DNA from 2 places in the Enterovibrio sp. QJM3NY_24 genome. Region 1 is predicted to be linked to the other one. Evidence: predicted binding sites of a transcription regulator. Region 1 holds the regulator's gene; the other holds the start of a gene.

What was found. Region 1 encodes PurR, which represses purine synthesis genes. Its sites were predicted from a motif close to TNANGNAAACGTTTNCNTNA; they were not measured.
Region 2: the regulator PurR is predicted to act here: its motif matches at 2,685-2,704, upstream of AC3CIC_RS03570 (NCS2 family permease).

What each region holds. Positions count from the first base shown of each region.
Region 1 is NZ_CM173519.1:2,057,698-2,062,341, reverse strand. Features, by position in the region: gene AC3CIC_RS09025 (TfoX/Sxy family DNA transformation protein) at 1,196-1,789, opposite strand; cyclic di-GMP riboswitch class I at 1,905-1,999, opposite strand; gene purR (HTH-type transcriptional repressor PurR) at 2,313-3,323, opposite strand; gene torD (molecular chaperone TorD) at 3,803-4,450, opposite strand; gene torA (trimethylamine-N-oxide reductase TorA) at 4,543-4,644, opposite strand, start outside.
Region 2 is NZ_CM173519.1:833,264-837,907, reverse strand. Features, by position in the region: gene frsA (esterase FrsA) at 1-662, opposite strand, end outside; gene gpt (xanthine phosphoribosyltransferase) at 819-1,277, opposite strand; gene AC3CIC_RS03570 (NCS2 family permease) at 1,344-2,630, opposite strand; partial or broken gene AC3CIC_RS03565 (aminoacyl-histidine dipeptidase) at 3,895-4,644, shown strand, end outside.

The DNA.
Region 1 (4,644 bases):
CGTACCCTGTGAAATTAGTCACTGTGTTAACTATGGCAAAAGTTTAAAACTGGATTGAGAAAAAACGTATTATCTCAATGAATTAATACAATTATTTACCGACTCTGTGACCCGACAATGTTCTTGCGACAATCGACAACACGTGACGCATAAGTTTCCGACCGTTCCGTATTTTTGCTTGGTGATAAAGACCTGAGGGCAGAGAAATTAATTACATGCTTCCTCAAATTTTTCGATGCTCGGGGCATTTTTAGGCTGCTCGTCTAGAAGGGAGTGTACGGTAATTTGATGAATATTAATGATTTAACGTTAGGAATGGGCATGACGACAACGAATGCATGTTGGTTGAATTTTCGAGTTATAGCGGTGACTTATCGTTGGTTTAAAGAATGGTCGTCACGACAGCCTGAAAGACGCAGAGAAGCCATAAACTAGAGGCAGTACTTAGAATACTGAACAATAAGCAAAGACAAAGGAACAATGGCTAGGGTAGTTGCACCGCCGATATGGTAGTTCCTGTGCCAATATCGCTGCGCGAAACTGTTCATTTTTAAACCCCATATAACAACGGTCGCGTTAATGCCAAAGAAGACAATGACCAAAATCGTTAAAAATGAAGGGGCAAACATACCCTGTTCAAGGGCTGCATAAAACGAGATCGGCAATAAGAAGCAAAAAAACACTGCCCACTTGAATCGTCTAGGCCATTTGCGAAAATGGTCTCGAAATATTCTGTCTATTTGATCGGGAAACGGCTTGCTGTAATGCATCTCATTGTTGCCATTCATCTATCTTGTCTTTTTGGCTTAGTTCAAATTTCGAACAATTGATAATCAACTGAGTGCATTTGTTGTCATCAATGTGACATGTGTCACATTAATGGTGTTCTTGAGGTTTTTTGGCGGTTTAATACAGATCTGAAGAAATGAGAGTATTTTTGACTGAAAACATAGCTTGTCCCGCAGCCAATAAGCAATGGAACATGATGTTATTTTCGGTTTAGTGAGCCTTATTGTCGTAAAAATGCAGTAGGAAGTGTCATGTTTTGAGTGTGAATACAGTATGGAGTGCGATTAGGTTGGCGTTGATAGGGTACTGGTGACAATTAAAACTGAGAAAATGGATATCTAGACCAGTCAGAACAATCTCAAAAAGGAGTGTTGTACTGACTGGATGAAAGCTGGGTTTTGAGGCGTTACTGGTGCAAGGTTTGCAAAAGTTCGTCACGGCGTTGAGGCGTAATCACTGACCAGTGTTTACCTTCTATCGCGCCTTCCAGTGCCCAAAGTAGCTCAAGGCTAAGCGTGTCTTGGTGTGATTTCTGCAAAGCTCGATAAGCTCTCACGGCGCCCTGTGTTTGCAACTGTTCGACAGAATCGATACCTGCTTTTTTTAGCATTCGCTCTGTGGCGAGTCGCAAGTTTGGCAGATCTTTGATACGCGTTGGCGCCGCCGTCTTTTTTTCTTGCTGATCGTCTCTGGCAATGGTGAGTGCTGTCGTGGCATAGGCCATTAACTCGTCAGATTTTACCCACCAATTTTCAGGCACAGCATAGTATTTAGTCACAACAGGGAAGCCGCGTTTTTTGTAGACGTAAGGGCTCATCGCCAGATGTTTGAATTCAGCTTCATTCGTTTGACCAGCACGAAGGTGAAGCTGATCATTAACAACCAGTGCGAACATCGTCTCATCGCAAAATACACCAAACCCACCAAACATAGAGCGGGATTTGATTTTGCCAAGGCATTCGAAGAACTTCAGTGTGTTTTTTAGCGTTGGTTTATCCATGTGACTAATTCTCAATCAATACGTTCCTGGATGAATGGTCAAGGAGCAACGTAGCAAAGCTAATTCAGAGAATTGTCAACGAACCAGAAATATCCGGTATGTGAATGCTAACGTCATCGGTAGCTCCGCTACCACCAACACATAAAATCAGTGTTGTGAGGCCGGAAGCTTTGCGTCCCACGCTTTCGCGATGGTTTGCCTTTTTCTTGACGGGTTTTAGCTTAACTGAATCGCATCATTTTGTCGTTATTGCTGGTCTCATAAAGTGTGATCTTGGTTCAGATAGAATCTTATTGATGTGATTGATAATATCCGGTTGTCTTTGTAATTGAAGTATTTTTGACCAAGATGACTACTTTATAGCTGGGTTTAAGGGTAGCACTAGAAAACTAGGCAATTTACCCTTTAAGAGGTGAGTCGCAATAATGAGGTTGAGTCAGTCGGAAAACTTGCCAGTTAATAAAAAAAGCCCAACCGCAAAAAGTGGTCGGGCTTTTAGAGAAGTACCGCGAGAGCGCGTATTTTACTCGGCGTTGATATTTTTCACCGAACTGCGAATGATGAGCTCTGGTTGCATAACAAAAATCTGCTGTTCGTTCTCTTTATTGGCGAGACGTTCCAATAACAGTTTGATTGCAGTTTTACCCAGTCGATTTTTCGGCTGATGAATTGTCGTCAACGGTGGTGAGAAAAATGCGGCTAGATCAATGTTATCGTAGCCAATAACAGAAATGTCGTTAGGAATGTCTAACCCGGCCTGACGGAAGGTACTGATTGCAGCCAGTGCCATGATGTCATTAAAGCAAAAAACAGCCGTTGGGCGGTCTTCTTGGGCCAATAATGCTTTTGCCGCTTCAACTGCGGAGTCACACTCAAAATCGGCTTCTACAATCCAGTTCGGATTTTCTTCAATGCCAGCTTCTGCCAACGCAGTTCTAAAGCCTGCCAAGCGCGTCTGACAGGTGAGTTTATCTAACTGACCTGAAATACAGCCGATTTTGGTATGGCCGTTGTCTACAAAGTACTTGGTCGCGATATAGCCACCGAGTTCGGCATTGTCTTGAATGCAGTCGGTGTTGACATGTTGCGTGCCCCAATCCATCACAACCATCGGCAGATCTTTCTTTTTCTCTAATAGAATAAGAAGTTCTTCATTCAAGTCAGAACACATCACCAACAGGCCATCTACGCGTTTTTCTGCCAACATGCGCAGGTAGTCGCGTTGCTTCGCTAAGTTACCTTCGGTGTTACACAAGATAAGCGTGTAGCCTTCTTTGTAGCAGTATTCTTCTACCCCATGTACAACTTCCGCAAAGAACGGATTGGTAGATTTGGTGACCAGCATGCCAATCGTGCGCGTTGAGTTACATTTCAAGCTGCGCGCAACTGCACTCGGTGCATAGTTTAAGTCGTCGACTGCGGCCCATACTTTCTTGGTTGTGTTTTCTGCGACAAAGCGTGTTTTATTGATCACGTGTGAAACGGTTGTCGTAGATACACCAGCCATGCGTGCGACATCTTTAATTGTTGCCATTGGGTAATCTTCTTATCGTTTTCATTAGCAGCTTGAGAAATAGTGGCTGCTCAACATGTTTACGCCGCTATGCTAAGCGGCGTAATGGATTCGTTCTTTCTATAGGCGGAGAGACGGACTCTCATCCCCTTGTCGTCGAGGTTTCATCGACACTGCCAGCAACTTGCTTTCCATCAAGTGTGGGAGAAGGGGGGAACGCTGCGGCGGCACTATGACGAGGCGTTTGTAATGTTACAGAAATTTCTCAATGCCAATCGCTTGCGTTCACAGTTTACTGGCTCATGACCGCGCCCGCAATTATTCAATTGAAGCGACTCGCGTAAGCTTGATGCGTATCAAGCTTGCGAAATAGCGGGTTTTTTCTGTTTTCCAAGCTCAAAAAAAGAAAAAACCGGGCTTGCCCGGCTTCATTTATCATAACCAAACACTTCAAAATGCTTGTTTAGCGAGAATTTGTTTGGGTATAGATAGGCACCTTTTTATTCGCCTTTAAGGAACAAAAGATCCAGTGTGATAAATGCAGTGAGCAATGCACCAGCGGCTTTATAAAAACCGAATTGATCAAACTGGTTTAGCGATTTTTGGAAACTACCTAGCCACGGCATGACCATGGTTTCCAAAAATATTTGCTGTTCTTGCATCATGGATTCTTGTTGGTCTTCTTCGGTTTCCTTGTTGGCAAGAATGACCAAGTTCCCTATGAAATCAAGCACAACCGCAAGATGGTCAAACGGTTCATTGAAATCTTTACGTTGAGCAATGCCGTACTTTTCCATCCATTGACCCATCTCTTGCGCGGGCTTATCGTTCAACAGACCGGTTTCACCAATATAAATAGACGCATAAGGCAATGCGCCTGTTTTTGGTGTACTGAGGAATAAACCACAGAAATCAGCGGCTAGCTCGAGTTGTGCATCTTCGCGGAGCTTTAGCGCGGCAAGCGCGTTGCGAAATTCAACGATCGGTGCTTTCAATTCCTCGGTCATGGCTAACGCGGAAAAATAGTTATCCATGTTGCTGCCGTGGTAATTATTCAAATCATCTTGCGTTAATTCACTGGCGAAAAGGGAAGACATCCACCAGTAAAATTCTGCACGTTGTTCGTTAATGGCAATAAATTCTTGCATTGTCATTCCGTTAGTTGAAAAAAAGCACTTTAAGTCTATCTAACATAGAGCAAAAAAGGGCAGCTAAGCTGCCCTTTTCTTCATACTGTCTCTTATGCGATATCCATCGCCGGGAACAGTGGGTTAACGCCGTCAACGTTGATTGGGCCGTTGAAGCCTGTTACTGCAGGTGCTTCACCAGTGTACTTCTCAAT
Region 2 (4,644 bases), 1.2 Mb from region 1:
TAGGTTTGGAATAAATGCCAGAGATCGGTCTGCAAACTATCTAAGCTACCACTCACAATAACAGTCGGAAGCGGCTCATCGGTATGAGGAATATAAAGAAACCCTTCTAGCGACTTACCGTCAACTTTGGTCACCACTTTTTCAATTCTGAACGTCGACTTTTCCATCGCGGAATGAAACGCTTTGTTAGCAAGGATTTCGGTTTGCTGTGAAAGAGGGTCACCTTTTAGGTGAGGATAGCCTGCAATGCTGAAACAGGTGCTCGCACGTAACCAATCTGTAAACGCACCCTCTTTATCGCCTTGTTCTTCTTTCAACAGCGCCGTTTTCTGGTGGCTGATACCCGTCTGTGTCCATTCATAAGGCCAGTTTCCCGAACGGTAACCCACTACGGTATCAAGCAGCTTATCATTGCTTCGGTCGTTGTCTGAGGCAGCAATGCGCGCAAGCGTTTCTTCCATCTCAATCGGATCAACACCTTGCCATGTCCATTGCGGACGACGCAGCACGCGATACCAACTGTTGTCACTGTCACCGTCTAATACGCTATCAATGTCGTTTGACGCTTGATTGACACTCCCTACGATGGTGGAGGTTTCTTTTGCATGTTTGGTGGGTTTGAAAAGCTTAACGGATAGGTTTTCTGACTCTGTTTCTCTCACGGAATATCTCCAGAGCATTCATTTCAACTGGCTCCAGTGTAAACCATGGTAAACAGAAAACCATGATCTTACCGAGGGGTAATAATACCGAACAACATTTACTTAACTCTGAGCATAAAAAAAGCCCCTTTCGGGGCTTTTCAGTAAATCGTTATTTTAGCGCTTAGCAACAGGCTCGACAAACGTCACGGCCATATCCCAAGGCTGCTCAATCCAGCAATCTTGAGCAATGTCGACAACGTAGTCATCCACTAAGTGTTTGCCCGCCGGTTTCGCACATACCGTCACGAACTTGGCTTTCGGGTACATGTTACGAATGACTTCAGCAGTACCGCCAGTGTCGACCAGATCGTCAACCACGATAAAGCCTTCGCCATCGCCGTCAGCTTTCTTTAAAACTTGCATATCACGCTGATGATCATGGTCGTAGCTCGCGATACAAACCGTATCTACATGACGAATACCCAGCTCACGCGCCAAAATCGCAGCAGGAACCAAACCACCACGGCTCACCGCGATAATACCTTTCCACTGCTCAGCAGGTAGAAGCTTTTCAGCCAATTGGCGGGTATACATTTGCATGTTGTCCCAGGTGATAACAAACTTGTTGCTCATTTCAGAAAACCTCGGAGGCGATGGTCGCCTTTTAACTCACTAAAAAATATTGCGGCATATTGTGTCTTACATAACGAATTTCAGCAAGAACAGGGCAGCCAGAACCCAAATACTGATAGGTACATCACGTCCCTTACCACTAAATGCTTTGATTGCGCAGTAAGAGATAAAGCCTAAACCGATACCGTGTGCAATTGAGTAGGTCAACGGCATCAGTAAGCAAACAACCACAACGGGTGCCGCTTCTGTTAGGTCACGCCAGTTAACGCTAACCAAACCAGACATCATCAAAATAGCCACGTAGAACAAAGCACCTGCTGTTGCGTAAGCTGGCACCATACCTGCCAATGGCGAGAAGAACAGTGCAAGCAGGAACAAGATACCGACCACAACAGCGGTCAACCCCGTGCGACCACCAGCAGCAACGCCTGACACACTTTCAATGTAAGACGTCGTATTTGACGTACCCAGCATTGCACCCACAGTGGTTGCAGTACTGTCCGCCAACAGCGCACGGTTCAAGCGTGGTAGTTTACCATCTTTGTCCATCAGGTCCGCTTTTTGTGCCACACCCACTAAGGTGCCAGCTGTATCAAACAGGTCGACGAAAAGGAATGCAAACACAACAGAAATCATGCCGACTTCAAATGCACCGGACAAGTCCATCTGCATGAAGGTTGGAGCAAGACTTGGCGGCGCAGACATTATGCCACCGTACTGAACGTTACCTGTCGCAACAGCAATACCTGTCACAACAAGAATAGCAATCATCACTGCGCCTTTAACGCCGCGATTCACCAAGCCAATGGTCAGGAAGAACCCGAGTGCTGCCATTGCAGGTGCAAATGAGGACAGATCTCCCATGGACACCAAGGTTGCTGGGTGTGCCACAACGATGCCGGAGTTTTGCAGCGCAATCAGCGCCAAAAACATACCGATACCGGCAGAGATACCGGTTCGTAGAGAAAGAGGTATGGAGTGAATAATCAACTCTCGAACCTTAAACAGGCTCAAAGCGATAAAACACAAACCAGACAAGAAGACCGCACCCAATGCTACCTGCCACGAATATCCCATTTGGAATACGACCGTGTAAGTAAAGAAGGCGTTCAAACCCATACCTGGTGCTTGGGCAACAGGATAGTTCGCAACCAAACCCATCACGAAACAGCCAATTGCCGCAGCCAAACAGGTCGCAACAAATACCGCTCCACGGTCCATGCCTGTTTCAGACAAGATCGCTGGGTTCACAAAAATGATGTAGGCCATTGTCAGGAAAGTTGTCAATCCCGCAATGATTTCGGTTCGAATATCTGTACCTTGCTCTTTTAACTTAAATAGACGCTCAAGCATGGCTTTCGGTTCCTTGGAAAGTGTGTGTATGCCAGTCAATAAGACACGAACGTTTTACGAAAACGTTTGCGTCGAAATTTGACGCGAATCTTACCCGCCACTTCGTGAAATTTCCAGTGTGAATTGCATCACTTAGACTCCGATCGGTGGCGAAACAAGCGACTTAGCATCATCCTGATGATTTAGTCAGTTTAAGGCATACATATTAGAGGGGAATTTAGATTAAGAAATGAACAAACCGTAAATCTGAGACGAGCATACCCCCATTTACCTCAAGGTGCCTGTTCAATCAGAGACAAAGCCAATATTTCAGAATTTAAGACAAAAAAAACGCCACTAAAAAGTGGCGCCAGATAAAAGTCTGATTTCCAAAATGGAAACGAAATATCTGTTAGAGCGGGGTAATTCTTCTATCAGCAAGCCATTAGTTACTTGCTTTTGTATCCGAACGTCGCCGGATAACGAAAATTGTTGGTGTATACGGAACTACGATTCCAGTATTGACACGCAGAGTTGCCTTTCATCATTTGTACCTCAAAAAATTCGAATCGAATAAATGCAGCTTTAGTAAAGCTCGGTTCCGTGGAGACGAATAATTTCGGGTTTATCCATAAACAAATGCTAGCGCATGGCTGTGTCTTTGGGCTCACTGCCCATCCAGAAGACGGTGAGATAATAGCCTTTACGTTATTTAATTACAATACAAAAGAGATCCAAATCACATTAATCACCAAGCTCGAACCTATTATGTAATTAAACTACACAACAAAAGCGTCTCGAAAATAATAATACTATACATACCAAAAACTTAGGCTCACATGCTTGCAGTGTAACCAGTTAGTTGAAAAAGTATCCATCCCGAAACAACAAAACAATAGAAATAGGGATTGTTATTGATGCTTGTTGACGTAATTCGAAATATCAATATAAGTAACCGCGTATTCTTTCTGGTTGCAATCACACTAAGTGCAATGCTACTGCCGATCTACCTCTTTGCCACTCAGAATTACAACAATCTGATGGTCTTTAAAAAGGGAAAGAGACGGTAGAACAAAGTCGCGATTTGACTGAGCAAAGCTTGGCGCTTTCGGCAGTTGGCGTTCAGCTTAAAAGCGCTATCGGGCAGTTTAAAATGCAGGCATTTCATACGATATGTAGCGATATGCTTTTAACAATGCATACTTTTCCGCTGCAAATTCTGTTAGCTTATTGGCATGCAGTACTGCATGCCTTTTTTCATTCTGTGTTTTTCTGGAGATCGCCCGTGTCAGAGATCAGCCAATTGTCGCCGCAACCTGTGTGGCAGTTTTTCGACAAAATTTGTTCCATTCCTCACCCGTCAAAGCATGAAGACCAGCTCGCACAATACATTGTGGACTGGGCAACCCATGAAGGTTTGTCGGTGTGTCGAGATGATGTGGGTAACGTCATCATCAAGAAACCAGCAACACCAGGAATGGAAAACCGAAAAGGCGTGGTGCTTCAAGCTCACATAGACATGGTGCCTCAGAAAAACGAAAACACAGATCATGACTTCGTCACCGACCCGATTCGTCCGCACATTGACGGCGATTGGGTAACGGCAGACGGCACAACGCTTGGCGCAGATAACGGTATGGGCATGGCAACCTGTCTTGCTGTACTTGCCGCCAATGATATTGCTCATGTCCTCTCGAAGTGCTACTCACTATCGACGAAGAAGCTGGCATGACTGGCGCATTTGGCCTCAAAGAAGGCTGGTTAGACGGTGACATTTTGCTAAACACTGACTCGGAGCAGGAAGGCGAAATTTACATGGGCTGTGCAGGCGGTGTCGATACTTCCATTGCGTTCACCCTAGAGCGAGAAGCACTAGGAGAAGGCTATGTGGGTAAAGCACTGCAAATCAAAGGTCTCAAAGGCGGACACTCTGGTGTTGATATTCACACTGGTCGCGCCAACGCCAACAAACTTCTTGGACGCTTTCTTGCCGGCCACGCTGACGATTTAGGCTTACGCCTTATCTCTATTCGCG